Regions from separate parts of the Sphingopyxis sp. SE2 genome, predicted to be linked through region 1. Evidence: riboswitches for the same ligand, from Rfam matches in the RefSeq annotation. Region 1 holds a riboswitch; each other region holds the start of a gene.

Region 1 (6,741 bases):
TCGGACTGGCCGAGCGTTGCCTCGTGATAAAGGTCGATCAGCTGCGGCGGCACGCTGCCGGAAAGATGTGCGAAAGCGCCAAGATGGTCCAGCGTCGCGGCCAGTTCCGCGCCCCCACGAAAGCCGTGGCGCATCATTCCTGCGATCCAGCCTGGATTGGCGGCTCGGGCACGGACCACGCGGGCAATTTCTTCGGTCAGCGTGCGGGCCGCCGGGTTGTTCGGGTCCCGATTGTCGAGATGATAGAGTGCGGCCTTGCCTCCGACAATCGCCTGGGCTGCGGCAAAGCCTGCCTCGTGCCCGGCATAGTCCGCGGCCAGCAAGAGGTCGGTTTCAGGCAGGTCCTGCAGGTGGACGAAGGCGTCCGCGCTGGCCACTCGCAGACGGATGCCATCGGGGTCAGCCTCGCTTCCCGTGCTGGAATCGGAAACGCTATCCAGCGCGTGGTCGGAGGCTGCCAGCCATGCTTCGCCCGCCGCACGCCGGGCATCATCGGTATAGGTTTCGGCCGCGTCTCCGATCCCGAGTCCATACCGGCCCGGACGCGGACCATAGACGCGCGGCGCTGGGGCCAAGGCAACGAAAGGGTTCCAGTCGGCGGGTTCGTCCCTGGTGCACAGCGCCCGGACGGCCTGACCGAACAAGGCGGGCAGGGTGGGAAAGGCATCACGAAACAGGCCCGAAACGCGCAGCGTTACATCGAGGCGAGGGCGGTCGAGCATGGCGAGTGGGAGAATCTCAACCCCCGTCACGCGCTCTGAAGCCATGTCCCACATCGGCTTTGCCCCCAGAAGGTGCAGCGCCATCGCAAACTCTTCACCAGCCGTGCGCATGGTGGCCGAACCCCACAGATCCACCACAAGGCCACGCGGGTAGTCGCCGTGATCCTGCAGATGGCGGCGGAGCAGCTCCTCGGCGAGCACGACGCCCTGTGCATGCGCTGCGCGCGAAGGTACTGCGCGCGGATCGATCGTGTAGAGGTTGCGTCCCGTCGGCAGCACATCGGTTCGTCCGCGATGGGGCGAGCCAGATGGTCCGGGAGCGATCCATCGGCCGTCCAGCCCAGCCAGAAGCCCGTTCCGCTCTGCCGCGCCCTGTTCACCGCGGCCGAAAACGTGGAGACCGTCACCGAACTGGCTGGCTTTCACATCGCAGACGAAGCGATCGATCCGGGTGATCGCTTCGACCAGAGTGGTGGCGGTATCAAGGCCGAGCTCTGCCTCCAGCCCCAGCGCGGCAGCTTCCTCGCGGATGGATTTCTGCAGACGGTCCCGGCGGGCAGGGTCCAGCCCGTCGGCATTGGAGAATTCGTCCAGCAAAGCCTCGATCCGGCCCAGCCCGGCGCCGCTTCCGGTCGGGACGAGCGGCGGCGGCACATGGCCGATGGTGACAGCACCGATGCGGCGCTTGGCCTGCGCTGCCTCGCCCGGATCGTTGACGATGAAGGGATAGATGACCGGCATCGCTTGTGTCAGCGCTTCGGGCCAGCAAGCGTCAGACAGCGCTACAGCCTTCCCCGGCAGCCATTCCAGCGTACCATGCGCGCCAACATGGACCAGCGCATCCGTACCCTGCTGGCCCAGCCACAGGTAGAAGGCGACATAGGCGTGCCGCGGGCAGCGCGAGAGGTCGTGATAGTCTGCATCGCGACTGATAGGCTCGCCCCGCTCGGGCTGAAGCGCCACCAGCACCTGGCCGAGCGTGAGCGCCGGGAAGCGAAATGCCCCATCGACAGCCAGCGGATCGTCTTCCGGCTCTCCCCATGCCGAGGCAAGGTCCTGCCGCAGCGTCTCGGGCAGGGCGGACATGGCAGTGCGATAGGCATTCAAAGGCCAGACCAGATGCTCGGTCGCCAGCTGCCTGGCAAGATCGGTGGGGCGGCTGACCTTGTACCCGGCCTCTGCCAGATCGGCGACAATCGCATCGACTGAGGCCAGCGCGTCAAGACCCACGGCGTGCGCCATCTGGTAGGCCTTGCCGGGGTAGGTCGACAGGATCAGGGCGACGCGGCGTTCGCATGCCGGCTTGCGGGCCAGCCCGATCCAGCGCGCCACGCGGTCGGCGACCGCTGCGATCCGGTTGTCATCGCCGCGGTGCGAATAGGGAGCGAAGCCGAGTGCCGGATCGCGTTCGCCCGCTTCCTTGAAGCTCGACACGCCTGCAAAGATGCGCCCGTCAATCTCGGGGAGTACGACATGCATGGCAAGGTCAGCCGGCGAGAGGCCACGCGATGTGCGCGCCCATCCTGCGCGCGGTGCGGTGGCAAGCGCGATCTGGAAGACCGGAACGCCCCCCCCGTCGAGCGGCGTTCCGCCATCCTCGCCCCGCGCTGAAAAAGCCGTGGCATTGACGATGGCTGCAGGCGCCAGCGAACGCACCCAGCGATCCACCTGTGCCCTGACCTCAGGGGGCTTGAGCGAGGGGACGAAGATCGAGAGCGCGTCAAAGCCGCGTTGTTCAAGCGCGGAATGAAGCGCGGCGATCGGGTGCAGGTCGTGTGCGGCGAGGTACGCACGGTAGAAGACGATCAGGATCAGCGGCCGATCCGCATTGGGCCTGAAGCTGGCAGGATCGATGATCCCGCAGGAGGGGTGCCATCCGCCAGTTGCCGGCAAAGCCGTGCATTGCGTCACAGTGCTGACGCCAAGCCCTGCGGCGTGCGCGAGAGCGGCCAGGGCCGCGCGCGCCGCTGCCGCGCCGCCCTCGTCACACAACTGGCAAAGCTTGGCCAGCGTGGCGGCAGGAAGCGTGGAGACACTGTCGAGGTGCCAATCCGGCCGACCATCGGCAGGCAGGACAGCAAGCGCAATCCCGCGCGATCGGGCGAGGGTCTCGACCTGTTGAAGGCCGTAGCTCCAATAGGGCGTGCCGCCGATCAGCCGGATCAGCACGGCCTTTGCCCCGGCCAATGTCTTTTCGATATAGGTGTCGACCGACAAAGGGTGGATCAGCGCGGCAAGATTGGCGAGCCGCAACGAAGGAAATGCCGGATCCGCCGCTTGCGCCTGGCGCCAGCCTTCCGCGAACGCACCAAGATCGCTGTCCGAGAAGGACAGGACGACAAGATCCGCAGGCTCCTGCCCCAGATCCTGTGGGATGGCCGTTTCCTCCATCCCATGCGTTTCGCGAAAGATGACGTGCACGGCCTAGCTTAGCCTGCCAGCACCGCGCGAATGGCAGGCTCGTCGATATCGTCATGCTCGGCGATGGCGACCAGGGTGGTCTGGCGCCGCTCATCGGGGCGCCATGGGCGGTCGTACTGGTGACGAACCCTCGACCCGACGGCCTGCACCAAGAGGCGCAAGGGCTTGCCAGTCACGGCAGCGTAGCCTTTTACCCGCAGGATGCGATGGTCGCGGGCGAGCGTTTCGATACGCGCCACCAAATCGGCGGGATCGGCAATCTCGCCGAGCGCGATGACGGTGCTGTCGAAATCGTCGTGCTCGTGATCATCCTCATTGTCGTGATGCGAGGGCCGGGCAGCGATATCGTCTTCGGCGGCAGCTCCAAGTCCAAGGATCACGCGAGGGTCGACAATCCCTTCGGCTATCTCGATCACAGGCACGGGGCGGGGTGCTTCGGCCGCAATGGCTGCCCTTGCGGCAGCGACTCCGTCAGGTCCGGCCAGATCAACCTTGGTCAGCAAAACGAGATCGGCGCAGGCAAGCTGGTCCTCGAAGACTTCGGACAGCGGGGTTTCGTGGTCGATCCCCGGGTCTGCGGCGCGCTGGGCCTCCAGCGCTGCAAGATCGGGGGCAAACCGTCCGGCAGCAACCGCTTCGGCATCGGCCAGCGCAAGGACGCCATCCACCGTGATGCGACTGCGGATTGCCGGCCAGTCGAAGGCCTTGAGCAAGGGCTTGGGCAGGGCCAGCCCTGATGTCTCGATCAGGATATGGTCAGGGCGCGGATCAAGCGCGAGCAGGCGCTCTACGGTGGGAATGAAATCGTCCGCCACGGTGCAGCAGATGCAGCCGTTGGCCAGTTCGACGATGTTTTCCGCCGGGCAATCGGGAATGGCGCAGGATTGTAGGATGTCCCCATCCACCCCCAGAGTACCGAATTCATTGACGACCACAGCCAATCGGCGTCCGCCAGCGTTGCGGATCAGGTGGCTGATCAGCGTGGTCTTACCGGCACCCAGAAAGCCGGTGATGATCGTGACGGGTACCTTTGACAGGTCCGACATGGCAGTTCCTCCGCGCGCCAGAGCGACACCGGGCAGGGCTTGCCGGACAGGTCCGGTCGGCGCGCGACAACGGGCTGGCGCGACAGACGCCCGAAACCACGCGGCCGTGCAGCCCCAGCCGCACAGCTTCGTCGCTCAGACGGAAGAGTACCGTGCCTTGGCCATCCCCTGGACCCGGGCAAGAGCGACCAGAGCGCCGGCAGGTCTCCTGGCTCGCGGGTCACAGCTTGATGCACGCCTTCCCAGATGCGCGTTCATGCGCGGTCCAGTGGCTTTTCCTGCACGCGCAGGAAAAATGTGCATCGCGCTATCCGCTTACAGTTGCAGGGACAGCCGCGGATTTGGGAGCTACGCTCCCGCACCGCATTCCCGATTAAGCCCCGTTGGGGGCACCGGCGCGATCATCGATGGCACGGGCAAACCCGCATCATCATTGAATATCTCTAGACCCAAACTTCGATCATGCCAATCAAAGTTCGCGCTGAAATTGCAGGCGCAACCTCACTGTTCCGTTTCATCGGTTTCAACGGGAGCGCGGTCGAACCAGACGCGCCAGGGACCCACGTGCTCGTGACCGGCAGCGGCAAGACGGCGCAGGACGATGCGGGCTTTCGTTCGGCCCCGCCGTGTGTCGGGCCAATCAAAGAATTCAGGGTTTGCGCCTTCAGCCACAGCGGTGCGGATATGTGCGTCCACGGCACGATCCTGATCAAGGCCAAAGCGTTCAAGCATAGGTGAAAAGGCGGTGTCCGTATCGGGCACGAAATCGTGCCGTTCACCCAGTGCGTTCCGCCAAGGTGAGCGAGGGTGAATGTTCAGGATCGACTGATAGCCATCCGGAATGGGGACGTTGGCGCCATGTGGCCGACCCTTCCCGATAAGCTTGGCAAGCAGATGGGTGTGCGGGCCTTCCGGCGATTTCCCATCCGGAGGCGGAATCGGTTGGAAGACTTCGATCCGTCCGGCAGGCGAGAGCATGACCCGGTGGGGCTGCGCACGCAGAACCTCGGCCATGACTGTTGGCGAAGACAGCAGGTCCTGACCTTCAAGAGCCTCGAGAGCCCCGATCAGCGCTTCGTCGTCAGTGCGGGCGCACATCCTTATGGTGCCGTTACAAACGCCCATGTCGAACAGGCGGCTCGACTGGTCTTCCCTGCGAATGGCGTCGGTATCGGCGCCCAAAGATACGACAGCCCGATCGACCGAACCAGTCAGAGGCGCGCAGAGCGCCATTGCATGACCCCAGCTTTCGCCATCAGAGGACAGGCTATCCCAGGCAAGGCATTCAAAGCTATCCGAATGCCTGATCCGCAAGGCACCGCGAGCGGTCACGATTTCGATATTGTCGCGGTCGTTTTGAACCGTGGCCGGCTCATCCTCGTCGCGAATGAATTCGCCGATCGCACCGAATGTGCCGATGCTCCAGCCATGGCCAGGGTCGCACGCGAGACGTGCCAGTTCGTCAAAGGAAATCTGGTTCATGATGATACCCCGGACTTGAGAAAGCGGACGGAAATGCCGTCCCCGTCACGAGATAACCGGACCGGAACGTCATAGAGCGAGGTGAGTAGGCTTTCGGTGACGACTTCGTGCGTCGGACCGTGTGCAAGCAATCGCCCATCGCGGATTGCGAGGATCGAGTCCGCGAAGGCCAAGGCCAGATCAAGATCGTGGATCGCCATGACAACCGTGCACCCGGCCGTGGTCCGGGCCTTGAGACGCTGGACGGCATCGATGGCATGGCGTGGATCCAGACCCGCGGTTGGTTCATCAACGATCAGAAGCGCTGGATCGCCGACAATCGCGCGGGCCAGCATTGCCCGCGCCAGTTCGCCACCCGACAATTGCGTGGCTGGCCGATCCCGCAAACCCAGCAGATCGCAGGCGAGCAGTGCATCGTCGATGGCGGGAAGCAGAGCGGACGGTATGGTGCCGAATGCTGGCAGCGCCGGAGTCAGCCCGAGCGCAACCACGCGCTCTACGGTGATCGGCCAATCAACCCCCGCACGTTGCGGCAGATAGGCACGCAACTTGGCAAGTTCCCGGCGGCCAAGGCGGTGGAGGTCCTTGCCATCGAGTTCGACCGAACCTTGCACCGGGCGTTTGAGGCCCGATGTGATGTCCAGCAAGGTGCTCTTGCCGGCGCCATTGGGGCCGATCACAGCAGTCAGATGGCCCGATGGAACACGCGCCGATATCCCGTCAAGGACCAGACGCTGCCCCCGGCGCGCCGAAACACCATGAAAGTGCAGCGCGCTCATGCGGTGCGTCTCCGGACATGAAGGACCAGCCACAGGAAGAACGGTGCCCCGATCAGGCTGATGAACACCCCGAGATTTAGCGGCATGCCCCGGAATACCAATGTGCGCGACGCGATGTCGGCGAGGGTTACCAGAACGGCTCCAACCAGCATGGCCGGGATGAGCACCTTGCCTGGACGATGGGCGACCAGAGGCCGGACAAGGTGAGGCGCAATCAGGCCTACGAAACCGATCGTTCCGGATACGGCGGTTGCGCCTCCGACGCCAAGGGCCGTACCGATCAGCGCCAGC
Region 2 (6,741 bases), on a different contig from region 1:
ACCGGATGATCATCGACTATGTCGTCGGCTTCTGCCGCAGCGGCGGCAGCGGCTAGGCCCGCGCCCGCCCGAAGGTGGTGATCGTCGGCCATTCGCCGCCGGTCTCGACCCTCGCGTCAATGCCGTAAACCGCACGCAGCCGCTCGGCGGTGAGCACCTCGGCGGGCGTCCCATCGGCGACGATCCGCCCTTCGTCGATCAGCAGCAGCCGGTCGCAATAACGCGCGGCCAGCGTCAGATCGTGCAGCACCGCGATCACGAGCCCGCCGCCCGCCGCTTCGGCGCGCAGCAACTCCATCACGTCGATCTGGTGCCCCGGATCGAGGCTCGCGAGCGGCTCGTCGGCGATCAGCGCGGGCGCTTCGACCGCCAGCGCGCGCGCGAACAGCACCCGCGCGCGCTCGCCGCCCGACAGCTCGGTCGCGATCCGGCCGCGCAGTTCGAGCACGTCGGCGCGCGCCATCGCGCGCTCGATCGCGGCCGCGTCGGCATCGGAAATCCGCGACATCGGCGCCAGATGCGGCAAGCGCCCCAGCCCGACGAGCCGCTCGACCGTCAGCGGCCAGTGCAATGTCTGCCCCTGCGGAACATAGGCGATCCGCCGCGCCAGCTCGCCGCGCGGCATCGCCGCCGCATCGACCCCGTCGACGCGGACCGAACCGCGCGCGGGCACCAGCGCGAGCATCGCGCGCGCCAGCGTCGACTTGCCCGCGCCATTGGGCCCGACGATCCCGGCCAGCGTTCCCGCGCCGAACGCGGCGCTGACGTCGTGGACCACCGCGCGGCGGCCGAGCGTCACGCCGACATGATCGAGGACCAGGCTCACCATAGCCGCCGCTCCCGCATCAGGTGGAGGAGGAAGACCGGCACCCCCAGAAAGGCGGTGACGACCCCCAGCTTCAGCTCGTTCGTCGTCGGGATGATCCGCACGCCAAGGTCGGCGAGCGTCAGCAACGCTGCGCCGCCGATCGCCGAAGGAAGCAGGATCGCCGACGGGCTGCGGTCGGTGAGCGGGCGGATCAGGTGCGGCACGATCAGCCCGACGAAACCGATCGCCCCCGACACCGCGACCGCGCCGCCGACCCCGATCGCGGTCCCGATCAAGAGGCGGAGCCGCGTGCGCCGCAGATCGGTGCCGAGCGCCTGCGCCGCATCCTCGCCGAGCGTCAGCGCGTCGAGCGCGCGCCCGTTCCACAGCAGCATTGCGGCGCCGATCGCGATGCACGGCAACGCGATCCACACATGTTCGAACGACCTATTCTCGAGGCTGCCGAGCAGCCAGGTCATGATCTCCATCGCCGCGAAGGGATTGGGCGACAGGTTGAGCGCGAGGCTCGTCCCCGCGACCGCGAGCGTCCCCACCGCGATCCCGGCGAGGATCAGCGTCAGCGGGCTTTCGGCGCGGCCCGCGAGGACGAAAAGCAGCGCGAGCGAGACGAGCGCGCCGCCCGTCGCGAGCAAGGGCAGCATCACCGGATGCAGCTCGGCGATCCCGAAATAGAGCGCCGCGACCCCGCCGAGCGCCGCGGCGTTCGAGGTTCCGAGCACCGACGGTTCGGCGAGCGGATTGCGCAGATAGCCTTGCAGCGCCGCGCCCGCGAGCCCGAGCATCGCGCCCACCGCCAGCGCCAGCAAGGTGCGCGGCAAGCGCAGGTCGAAGAGGATGATCGACGCGACCCGGTCGCCGTCGCCGCTCGCGGCGGCGATCAGCCGCGCAACCGACAGGTCGACCGCGCCGAACAAGAGCGAGCCGGCCGCCGCGACCAGCATCAGCACCGCGAGCGCGCCGATCAGCGACCAGCGGGGGAGGGCAAAGCGGCTCATGAGCGGCCCCCGTCGTGCCGCGCGATCTGCGCCGCCATGCTGCGCGCCGCCCGCGTGTAGGCGGGGCTGCCGCACACGGTCCACGCCTGCGCTATGCTGATGCGCGGAATATCCTTGATCGCGGGATGGTGCAGCATCTCGCTCCCCTGGTCGGTCACGACATCGGTCGCGCTCTCGACGATCAGGAAATCGGGCTCGGCCGCGACCATCTCCTCGAGGCTCAGTTGTGAGAGCGGCGGCTTGCCGAGCTTGCCCGCGAGGTTGACCAGCCCGATGCGCGCCATCATTTCGTCGATCAGCGTTCCCGTCCCCGTCATATAGCCGCGCCGCTGGTAATAGGCCGCGACGCGGCCCTTGCCCGGCTTGGGAAGCCCCGCCAGCTCGCGCTCCATCCGCGCGATCAGCGCGGTCCCGCGCTCGGGGTGGCCGACTGCCGCGGCGGTCTTGCGGATCGACGTGTAAATTTCGCCAAGCGTGTTGGCGGTCGCGAGGTCGAGCAGCGGATAATGTTGCGGTGGCAGCGCGCGGAGCGCCGCGCTGCGGCTCGCGGGCATGCCGACGATCAAATCGGGTTCGATCGCCAAAATCTGCTCGGCCGAATTGCTGAGGAGCGGCAGTCCACGCGCTGCCCCCGCCTCGCCCGACATTTCCGCGTCGGTGGCGTTCTTCGTCAGCCCGGCGATCTGCTTCCGGTCGGCGAGGGCGAGCACGAGTTGGTCGGCGCACAGGTTGATCGAAACGATGCGCTGCGGCACCGCCGGCGCCTTGACCGGCGGGGCGGAGGAGGCCGCCCACAGCAGCCCCGCGCCGCCCGCGAGCAGCGCGGCCGCCGCCAAAAGGCCGCGCCGCCGCATCAAAACTCGATTCCCTTTTGCGCCTTCACATTCTGCTCGCGGAACGGATGCTTCACCTGCGCCATTTCGGTGACAAGATCAGCGGCGTCGATCAACGCCTCGGGAGCGTTGCGGCCCGTGATGACCACATGCGTCATATGCGGTTTCGTACCCAGCGCCTCCACCACGTCATCGACCGGCAGATAGTCGTAGCGCAGCACGATATTGAGCTCGTCGGCGATCACCATCGCATAGTCGGGATCGGCGATCATCCGTTTGACCTCGTCCCACGCTTCGCGCGCGACCGCGATGTCGCGCGTCCGGTCCTGCGTATCCCAGGTGAAGCCTTCGCCCATCGGCTTGAATTCGATCAGGTCGGGGAAGCGGTCGAACACGGCTTTCTCGCCGGTCGTCATCGCGCCCTTGATGAACTGGATCACGCCGACCTTCATCCCGTGTCCGATCGCGCGCACCGCCATGCCGAGCGCGGCCGAAGTCTTGCCCTTGCCGGGACCGGTGTGGACGATGACCAACCCCTTTTCGACCGTCTTCGCCGCGACCTTCTTCGCCTGCGCCGCCTGGATCTTCTTCATCTTCGCCTTATGCTCGGCGCCGCTCCGCGCCTTCATCAGAAGCGCGTCCGCACGCCGCCATAGGCCGCGCGGCCATAGGTGCCGTAATTGAACGCCGTCGCATAATCGGCGTCGAACAGATTGTCGACGCGGCCGGTAATCTCGAAATGGCCGCTCACGGGGAAGGATGCGCGGATCCCTGCGAGCGCATAGCCGTCGAGCGGTACGTTATTGGCGAAATCGTCGAAACTGTCGCCGACCATCGTCAGCGTCGCGCCCGTCGACAGCCCGAACGACCAGTCATAATCGGCCGACAGGCTGACCGCATGTTCGGCGCGGCGGGGCAGGCGCTTGCCGTCGAACGCGGGGCGCCCCGACCGGTCGCGCGCGTCGATATAGCTGTACGACGCGGTGACGTTCAGCGCGTCGACGGGCTTCAGCGCAAGCGTCGCCTCGACCCCCTTGGCGCGCGTGCGGTCGATATTGCCATAGGTAAAGGTCGCATTGTCGTAATTGATCTGGTCGTCGGTGTTGCGCAGAAACGCGGTGAGCGAGATCAGCGCACGGCCTTCCGCGAGACTCTGGTCGACGCCGATATCATAGCTTTTCGACCGTTCGGGGCGCAGCGCGGCATTGCCGCTGAACGCGTCGTAGAGCTGGTACAGCGACGGCGCCTTGAACCCCTCGCCATAGCTCAGCCGAAAATTGGTCGCGCCCGCGTTCGGCGAATAATTGGCGTTGGCGCCGAGCGTCGTCGCGCCGCCGAACTGGCTGTGGTCGTCGTGACGGACGCCGCCCGACAGCGACAGGCCGGTGACCGGCTGGATGATCCCCAGCGCATAGACGCTGTCGATATCGGCCTTCTGGCTGTCGGTCGATCCAAAGCCGAAGAAATCATAGTCGGGGCGCTCATGCTCGTAACCGAAGATCAGCTTGGCCTGCTGTACCGGCGTCACGACACCCTGATATTCGAACCTCAAATTACTGCCCGAATAGCCGTAATCGGGCGCCGTCCCGCGCACGAAATAATAATCGCGCTCGCCCCGCATCCACGTCACCGCCGCGCGGCTGGTGAAATTGCCGTCGAACAGGCCAAGGTTCAGCCCCGCATAGCCGACATATTGGTCGAGCTTGGCGACGTCGGCGCTGTCGGCGGGCGCGCCGAAGAAGCTGTCGTAATCGAGGTCGGCGTTGATATAATAGCCGCGCAGGTCGAGGCTCAGCGCGTCGCTGAACGCGACCTTCAGCCGCGCGTTGCCTGCGAAATTCTTGTATCCGTCCTTCTCGGTGCCGACCGCCGCCGACGAAATGCCGTCGGTGCGGAAATAGGCCCCGCCGATCCCGCCCGAAATCGCCCCGGCGGTGCCCGACACATCGGCCTTGGCATTCAAAGTATCGCTATAGCCATATTCGGCCGAGGCATCGGCGGCGAAGCCTTCGGCCGGGGTTGCGGTCATCAGGCTGACGACGCCGCCGATCGCCTGGCTGCCGTGGACGACCGAGTTCGACCCGCGCAGCACCTCGATCCGGTCGATATTGCCGGTCAGCAGATGGCCGAAATCATATCCGTCGCCGATGCCGCTCGGGTCGTTGACCTTCACCCCGTCGATCAGCACGAGCGTCTGCGTTGTTTCGGCGCCGCGCAGCGATATGCTCGCGACCGATCCGGTGCTGCCCGACCGGTTGAAGCGCACGCCGGGCGTGGTCGCGAGCAGGTCGACGACATCGACCGACTGGCGCCGCGCGATCGTGTCGGCGTCGATGATCGTGATCGCCTGACCGACTTCGTCGCGCGGCTGCTCGATGCCCGACGCGGTGACGACGATATCGTCTCCGCGCTCGCTATCGACGGTTTCGGCAAGCGCCGGTGTTGCCGTTGCCAGTGTCAAAAGAGAAATGGTCGCAAATTTCAACATCGGAAGTCCCTGCACGCCGGCAACGAAGGCGGAGCCTGCCGACTGCGTGGGACGCGATCGACCGATGCCGGCGTCGCAAGTGGCGTAACGCCTGCGGCACCGCACCGAGGCGGCTCCAGCCGCCTGGTCGTCGCTCGACGGAATCCTCCGTGCCGCGGCCTTTCCCTGGGCCATGGCATTGAGCGACCCACGCCGGCAGGTCTCCTGGCTCGCGGGTCTGGGCTTGATGCACGCCTTCCCAGGATGATCCCAGTGGCTGGTCCGAAAGCCTCGAACCGGTGCATCGCGCTCGCCGCTTACAGTTGCAGGGACAGCCTCGGCTTCGGGGGTTCAGGACGAACCCCTTTACCGCGTTCCCATTTTAAGCCCTTTCGGGCACCGGCGCGATCATGCGCGGGGCAAGCCCCGCACGCGCCGCCCATAGCGCAGCCACGCTTTTGCGCAATCGGCTTTTGCGAGACGCAATCCTCCCTGTCGCGAAGCGATGGGGAGGGGGACCGCCGCGAAGCGGTGGTGGAGGGGCCGAAACCGTAGCGCCAATGCCCCTCCGTCAGCCCTCCGGGCTGCCACCTCCCCATGGCTCCGCCACAGGAGGAGTTGGTTCTAAGCCACCCGCTCGACCACCATCGCCGCGCCGACCCCCATCGCGCCGGTCAGCACGACCAGTCCATAACGCCCGCCGCACGCATCGAGCGCGTCGAGCAAGGTCGAGGTCAGGATCGCGCCGCTCGCGCCCATCGGATGGCCCTTGGAGAGATGGCCGCCGCTGACATTGACGCGCGCCGGATCGGCATCGCGGTCGCGCATGAATTTGGCGATCGTGACCGCGAACGCTTCCATGAACTCGATCCGGTCCATCTCGCCGAGCGTCAGCCCGGCGCGCGTCAGCACCTTGTCCATCGCCGCGAACCCCGCGGTCAGCGAAGCAGCAGGGTCGCCGCCGCTTTCGGCAAAGGCGACCGCGCGCGCGCGCGGCGCGATGCCGAGCCCGTCGCCGCCGACCAGCGCCAGCCCCGCGCCATCGCAGATCGGCGGTGCATGCGCGATACTGTGCAGCGGTTCAAAGGTCGCGCCTTCGAGTGCGCCCGCATATTGCGCCTGCAACTCGCCAAAGGCCGCCGGTGCGGCGGCGAGCGATTCCGCGCTCGTTTGCGGCCGGATACACTCCTCGCCGTCGAGCGCGCCGGTCGCGACGCGCGAGGCTTGCAGGGCGGGATCGGTTTCCGCAGCAGCAGCTTTCAGTTGCGAGGCGAGCGCAACCGCGTCGAGTTCGGCGCGCGCGATGCCTTCGCTGTTCGCCAGCCGGTCGGCCGCCAGCACCGGCGGCACGAAGCGCGCGCGCGGCGGCAATTCGTCGTTGGTGTAATATCCGGCGCGATCGCCGAGGAAGGGCGCGCTGCTCATCGACTCGACCCCGCCCGCGAGCGCCACCGCGATCTCGCCGCTCGCGACCTTCGCGACCGCCTGCCCGATCGCCGATAATCCCGACGCGCAATAATTGTTGATGCTGTGCGCGGCGGTCTGGTCGGGCAACCCCGCGTGCAGCTTCGACACCAGCGCGATATGCCCACCCTGCTCGCCGCTCTGCGTAACGCA
Region 3 (6,741 bases), on a different contig from region 1:
GGCATAGCGCGGTTCGTCCCGCTGGAGCTGCTTCATCGCCTCGACCAGCCGCGCGCCGCCGCGCACGCCCGCCGCGTCGACCTGCGCCGCGCGGCTGTGGCGGCAGCTGTTGCACACCACCACCGCGGGGCCCGGATCGACGCGCGTCAGCATCAGAAACGGCCCCTTATGCCGGCGTAGATGCTGCGGCCGAGCGAGCCATAACGGAACGCCGTCATATATTCCTCGTCGAAGAGATTCTCGGCGCGCGCGAACAGCTTCACCGCATCCGACAGGGCAACTTCGGCGCGCAGATCGACGAGCGTATAGCCGCCCAGCCGCTGCGCACTGCTCGCATTGTCATAGCTTTTGCCCGACCAGCGCAGCGCCGCGCCGAGCTCGAACCCGGAACCGAAGTCATAGCTCGCCGAAGCATTGGCGCTATGTCGCGGACGGCGCGGGAGCCAATTGCCGAAATTGGCGCTGCCCTCGGAGCGATCCTCGGCGACGATCCAGCTGTAATTGCCATCGAGCGTCAGCCCGCCGAGCGTCAACGCCGCGGCGCCCTCGATACCATGCGCCTCGCTGCGCGCGACGTTGAGATAATAGCCGAAGCGCGGCACCGGCGGATTGCTGCCGGGGACAGTGCACAGCGGGTCGTCGGGGTCGGTGCAGCTGTTGAAGATAATCTGGTTCTTCGTCGTGCGGTCGAACCAGGTCGCGCCGAAGACCAGCTTGTCGCCGAACAGATGCTGCTCGACCCCCGCTTCCCAGCCGTGCGCTTCCTCGGGATCGAGCCCGACATTCCCATATTCGCTGAACAGCTGGTAGAGGCCGGGCGCCTTGAACCCCTCGCCATAGCGCGCGCGCAGCACCGTTCCGGTCGGCAGGCGCCACACGCCGCCCGCCGCGAACAAGGTCCGCCCGCCATAGCGATTATGATCGTCGTGGCGGACGCCGCCATTGAGCGTCAGCCCGTCCACCGGCTCGATGCCGAGCTGGCCATAGATGCTGGTGATTTCCGCCTTGCCGCGAACGAAATCGGGAAGCGGGACGCCAAGCGACGCCGACGGCGAACGGCTGCGGAAGTCCGAACGTTCATTCTCGACCCCGAAAATCGCGGTGATGCGGTCGGTCAAGTCGAAGCCGCCCTGATATTCCCAGCGCTTGTTCTTGCCGTCGGCCTCGAAGCTGCGCGGACGTGCGCGGTCGGGGTTGAAATTGTCGCGGTTGGTGTCGGTATAGGCAAAAGCGACACGATTGCGGAATCGCCCGTCGGCGAGGGCAAAATTGAGCCCCGCATAGCCGACGAACTCCTTGTTCTGCCCATAATCACTGCTGTCGGTGTTGAAGCCGTCGAACTCGACCCGGCCGCTCGAATAATATCCGCGCACCTCGGCGCTGACATTGTCGGCGAGCGCCAGTTCGGCGCGGCCCGAAACATTGCTGTTGCGATAGCCGTCGCGCTCGACCCCGCCGAACGCCTTGGCGTGCGACGAAATGCCGTCGGTCGCGAATCGCTGGCCGCCGAGGCGCCAGCTCAAGGGGCCGGTGCGCCCGCCGATCGCGGCGCGTGCGCTCACCGTCTCGCGCGACCCCGCCTCGAGGTCGAAGCTGCCTTCGAGTTCCTTTTCCGGCGATGCGGTGACGATATTGATCACCCCGCCGATCGCCTGGCTACCCCACAGGATCGACTGCGGCCCGCGCAGCACCTCGATCCGGTCGATGTCGCCCACGAGCAGATTGGCGAAGTTGAAACCGCCGCCGGTCGACGAGGGATCGTTGAGCTTGACCCCGTCGATCACCGTCACCGTATGTTCGGATTCGGCGCCGCGGATACGCAGCGAGGTCGAGGTGCCGTAACCGCCGTTGCGCGAGATGCTGATCCCCGGGGTGCGTAGCAGCAGTTCGGTGACGCCGATATCCTGCGCGCGGTCGATCGCGTCCTTGTCGAGCACCGCGACCGACGACGGAATCTCGTCGAGCGTTAGCGGCGCGCGCGTCGCGGTGACGGTGATGCTGTCGGCATCGGCGGCGACCGCATGCGCCGTCTCCTCGGCGGAGGCGGTGGAGGAAGCCGCGACGGCGGCGAGACAGATCGAACTTCGGTAAATCACTTTGAACATTGGACAAACCCATCGACAATGCCGCCCATGCGCGCGGCCGATCGGTCGTCCTTCGGGGACGCACGACATCGCCCGCGCACCTGCGCAGCCAGCTTTGTCGTCATGCGGGTTCACCCCCGTCCGCCCGGCACACCCTGTCCGCGCGAAAGACGACGGCGACGGGCAGGTCTCCTGGCTTGCGGGTCGGCGCCGGTCGGCCGCCTTCTCGGGACCGGGGTCCCAATGGCGTATGGCCGATGGCTCGCCGCGTACAGTTGCAGGGGCAGCCGGGGTTTTCCCGTTCCCTCTTCGTCTCCGTCGCCGGAGAACCTGTCGCTTGCCGCGGCCGTTAGCCTTATTCGGAGGCGGCGGTCAATCGCCTCTCGGATCATATTTGCTTATGATTTTTCCGTCATCCCGGCGAAGGCCGGGATCTCAAGGCCTCGTTCCAAGGCACCGGCGAGATCGTGTTTCAGAGTCACGTGCCTCTGAACACCCTTCGCCGCGAGTCATTTGCAGGCCGCCATGGGCTGAATGTCGATCGATCCTAAAACAGCCCCGGCAATTCGCGCTGCGCCGCGCTCGGGCGGTCGGGCACCAGCATTGTCGGCGGGGCCGCTACCGCGAAACGGCGGTCGCTCGACGCCGTGCGGGCGTTCGCGTCGGCGATCCGCGTCGTGCAGGCGTTGCCGGCAAGGAAGTCGATCGCGGCGCGGATCGACGCCTCGCGCGGGTCGCCGAGCGGGAAGCCCAGATCGTCGTTCGCGGCGCAGCTGTTCGCGATCTTCGGCGCCAGCCCGTCGTAATAGTCGCTCTGCCCGCTTGCATTGCCGGTGGCGAAGGCGACGACGCGCATCCGGTCGTCGCACTCGGCCTTGTCGAGCGCGATCTGGCCGACCGGCTTACCAAAGGTGTTGCTGCCGACGAGCGTCATATTGGTGCCGAGATAGGGCAGCATCGAATTGATCACCAGCTCGCTCGCCGATGCGGTCGACCCGGTGCCGATGAAGGCGATCCGCGTCGGCGCAATCGATTGCGCGCCAGGCGCGAAGCGATGCTCGTCGTCCTCGGCGGACTTGCTTGGGCGGAAACGCGTCTGCGAAAAAAGCTGGCCGGCGCGTCCAGCACCCATCAGGTCGCCCATCAGATTGGCGGTCGAAACGAGGCCGCCGCCATTATAGCGGAAATCGATGACGATGTCGGTGACGCCCTGCGCGCGGAAATCGGCGAAGGCGGCGCCGAGCTGGTTGTCGGCCGACGAAATGAAGGTGCGCAGGTTGAGATAGCCGTAGTTGCGACTGCCCTCGCTGATGATCTTGGCGCCATAGCGGTCCGAAACGGGATCGAGCGCATAGTCGGCCTTGGCGACGGTGACGTCGCGCGTGCCCGCCGCGTCGGTGATGCGCAGCACGCGGCTCACCCCGGGGTCGTTCGGGCCGAGCGCGTCTGTGAGCCCCTGGGTCCCCCCGGCGGCGACGATGCTCGCGACGGTGCGCACATTGCCGCTGTTCGTGCCGATCCCGACGATCGCGGTGCCGCGGTCGATCCCCGCCGCAAAGGCCGGCGCGCCTTCATAGGCTTCGGCGATGACGATGCGCTGATTGACCGCGTCATACGCCATGAGCACGCCGAAACCCGCGCTCGATCCGCTCTCAAAGAAGGCATTCTCCTCGGCGATCGAGGTGATGTAGGTGAAGAAACGGTCCTTGTTCAGCGCGCGCGCCGGGGCGACCAGCGCATCGATATAGGATTGGACGTCGCTATAGGCGCCGGGATTGACGCCGCTCGCGACGTCGCCGGGGAACAGATACCATTCGTCGATCACCGCCTTGGCAAAGGACTGGCGCGAGGCGAGCGCGCAATTGGGCGTCGGGGTGGGGCTCGGCGTCGGGGTGACCGTGACCGGGCCGCTGCCCAGCGTTCCGCCGTCGCCGCCGCACGACGCCAGCATCAAAGCCGCGAGCGTTAGCGCCGCTACCGGCCGCCTCGACTTGCCCATCAATATTCTCCCCGGTTCGACCCAACGACCTTTATTCGGCGTCCGCCTCGCTCCCATCTTGCCGGCCCTTGAACCCCTGCGCGATAACATAAAGTTCGGGTGACCCCTTGCGGCTGGCGGGCGGCTTGGCGTGTTTTACCGTTGAAAAGTGTCGCTTTAGTAAAGTCAACAATTCGCGGTCGGCGCCGCCCGCGAACACTTTCGCCACGAAGGCTCCGCCGGGCAGCAAATTCTGCACCGCGAAATCGGCGGCGGTTTCCGCGAGGCCGATCGTGCGCAGATGGTCGGTCTGCGGATGGCCGACGGTATTCGCCGCCATGTCCGAAATGACGAGGTCGGGGGCGCTGCCGAGCGCCTCGATCAGCTTATCGGGCGCCGCATCGTCCATGAAATCCATCTCGAGGATTTCGACCCCCTCGATCGGTTCGCAAGCAAGCAGGTCGATCCCCGCGACGCGCGCGCGCGGGTTCGCCCCCCGCACGACCTGCGACCAGCCGCCCGGCGTGATGCCCAGATCGACGACCGCGCGCGCCTTCTTGAGGAAACCGAATTTCTCGTCGAGCTCGATCAGCTTGTACGCGGCGCGCGAGCGATAGCCTTCGGCCTGCGCGCGGCGCACATAGGGGTCGTTCAATTGCCGTTGCAGCCAGCGCGTCGACGACACGCTGCGCTTCTTCGCGGTCTTGACCCGCACATGCAGTCCGCCGCGCCCGCCACCTTTGCCGCCGCTGCCGCTCATTTGCGATACTCGCGGCGCGTGACCGGAATGTCGCGGCCCTGCATCGCCAGCGTGCGCAGGATGCCTTCGCGGATGCCGCGGTCGGCGACGCCAACGCGCGCGGCGGGCCACAGGTCGATGATGCTTTCGAGGATCGCGCAGCCCGCGACGACCAGATCGGCGCGCTCGCGCCCGATGCACGCGATCTCGGCGCGGTCGGCGATGCTCGCGTCGGCGAGGCGGCGGCTGATGTCGCGCATCGCGTCGGCGGGAACGACGAGGCCGTCGACCGCGCGGCGGTCGTAGCGCGGCAGGTTCAGGAAGACGCTGGCGAGCGTCGTCACCGTGCCGCTGGTGCCGAGCAGGCGCAGCGGCTCGCCGGCAAAACGTTCGGCGCGCGCGGCAAAGGCGGCAAAGGCCTCGCGCGTCACCTGGCGCATATGCGCGTAAGCGGCTTGGCGGCCCGCGAGGCTGTCGTCGGGCAGCGGCGCGTGTTCGGTCAGCGACACGACGCCCCACGGCACGCTGATCCAGTCGTGGATCTTGACGTCATGCTCGGCGACCTCGACGTGCATCAGCTCGGTCGACCCGCCGCCGATGTCGAAGATCAGCGCCGGGCCGTCGCCGGGTTCCATCAGATTGTGGCAACCCAATACCGCCAGCTTCGCTTCCTCGGCCGCCGAGATGATGTCGAGGACGATCCCCGTCTCGCGGCGGACGCGTTCGGCGAGTTCCGCGCCGTTGCTCGCACGGCGGCACGCCTCGGTCGCGACCGCGCGCGACAGCGAGACGTGGCGGCGGCGCAGCTTGTCGGCGCAGATCGCGAGCGCCGCGACGGTGCGGTCCATCGCCGCGTTGCTGATCCGGCCGGTGCCGTGCAGCCCCTCGCCCAGCCGCACGATGCGCGAAAAGGCGTCGATGACGACCAATTCGCCATTTTGCGGCCTCGCGATCAGCAATCTGCAATTGTTGGTGCCAAGGTCGATCGCGGCATAGCTGCGCGGCCGCGTGATCGGCAATGGGCGCGATTCGCCGCCCGCTTTTCGTCCTCTTGCCGCCGGGCCGGGCCGCGGCGGTCGCCCTGATGGCGCTGCCATTTGCCGCATGGCTATTGTACCTGTTCTGCTCACGCGCCCGCAAAACCGCGAACGTGCACTTGGCGGCGAACCTAGGCTTCCCGCGCCCGCATGGCAAGGCCCCCGCCCGGGGACGGGCCCGCAAAGAAAACCCCGCCCGGCGCGGGGCCGGACGGGGTCGAAGGGGGAGAGGAAAGTTGTTGGGGGTCGGGTCTGCCCCTTAACGGCAGCCGTCATTCCCCCTGTCGATCGCGCGGCCGGCGAGGGCGCCGACGGCGCCGCCGATGATCGTGCCGACCGTCTTGTCGCCGCGGCCCGCGATTTCATGGCCGGCGAGGCCGCCAGCGATCGCGCCGATCACGGTCCCGCCGGTTCCCTTGTCGCACTGGCGATAATGGCGGCGGTTGTCGCGGTAATAGCGGCGATCGCTCCGGTAATCGCGGCGATCGTAACGGCGATAGTCGCGGCGGTCATAGCGACGGTCGTCGCGATCATAGCCGCTGTAATAGCTCGAATAGCCGCCCTGGTCATAATAACCGTTCTGCGCCGCGGCGGGCGTTGCCAGGCCCAGCGTCGCGGTGGACATCAGGGCGGCGATCGAGAGAGTCACCATTTTTTTCATCGTATTTCTCCTTCTTTCGTCACTTGGCCCTTCGGGGCTGTGGTCGATGATCATGTTTTGCCCGATTCGCATTGAGCGAAGCCTGAACATCATTGTTGGCTGCCGTTCAGCTTCGCGCGCCGAAACGCTTTCCTTTCGCTCGGCGGCACCCTAACCCCGCCGCGATGCGCCGCCTCCTTACCGCTGCCCTGATCTTCGCCGCGCTCGGGCCGATGCCCGGAACCGTGATGCGTGCCCCGGAA

The links. A riboswitch is a leader RNA that binds a small molecule or an ion and turns the genes downstream of it on or off. The one in region 1 is predicted to bind cobalamin.
Region 2: linked by a shared signal. The riboswitch ahead of OVY29_RS01995 (TonB-dependent receptor domain-containing protein) and the one ahead of cobW (cobalamin biosynthesis protein CobW) in region 1 are both predicted to bind cobalamin.
Region 3: linked by a shared signal. The riboswitch ahead of OVY29_RS18400 (TonB-dependent receptor plug domain-containing protein) and the one ahead of cobW (cobalamin biosynthesis protein CobW) in region 1 are both predicted to bind cobalamin.

The regions. Positions count from the first base shown of each region.
Region 1 covers NZ_JAPMXW010000009.1:382,354-389,094, reverse strand. Annotated here, with positions in the region: gene cobN (cobaltochelatase subunit CobN) at 1-3,143, opposite strand, end outside; gene cobW (cobalamin biosynthesis protein CobW) at 3,152-4,189, opposite strand; cobalamin riboswitch at 4,370-4,601, opposite strand; gene OVY29_RS24405 (DUF6925 family protein) at 4,691-5,671, opposite strand; gene OVY29_RS24400 (ABC transporter ATP-binding protein) at 5,668-6,450, opposite strand; gene OVY29_RS24395 (FecCD family ABC transporter permease) at 6,447-6,741, opposite strand, start outside.
Region 2 covers NZ_JAPMXW010000001.1:451,410-458,150, forward strand. Annotated here, with positions in the region: gene OVY29_RS01970 (cupin-like domain-containing protein) at 1-56, shown strand, start outside; gene OVY29_RS01975 (ABC transporter ATP-binding protein) at 53-829, opposite strand; gene OVY29_RS01980 (iron ABC transporter permease) at 823-1,824, opposite strand; gene OVY29_RS01985 (ABC transporter substrate-binding protein) at 1,821-2,678, opposite strand; gene cobO (cob(I)yrinic acid a,c-diamide adenosyltransferase) at 2,678-3,286, opposite strand; gene OVY29_RS01995 (TonB-dependent receptor domain-containing protein) at 3,286-5,145, opposite strand; cobalamin riboswitch at 5,322-5,543, opposite strand; gene OVY29_RS02000 (acetyl-CoA C-acyltransferase) at 5,749-6,741, opposite strand, start outside.
Region 3 covers NZ_JAPMXW010000001.1:3,875,351-3,882,091, forward strand. Annotated here, with positions in the region: gene OVY29_RS18395 (DUF1636 domain-containing protein) at 1-153, opposite strand, end outside; gene OVY29_RS18400 (TonB-dependent receptor plug domain-containing protein) at 153-2,105, opposite strand; cobalamin riboswitch at 2,249-2,433, opposite strand; gene OVY29_RS18405 (S41 family peptidase) at 2,632-4,083, opposite strand; gene OVY29_RS18410 (RlmE family RNA methyltransferase) at 4,115-4,822, opposite strand; gene OVY29_RS18415 (Ppx/GppA phosphatase family protein) at 4,819-5,907, opposite strand; gene OVY29_RS18420 (glycine zipper 2TM domain-containing protein) at 6,098-6,499, opposite strand; gene OVY29_RS18425 (esterase-like activity of phytase family protein) at 6,664-6,741, shown strand, end outside.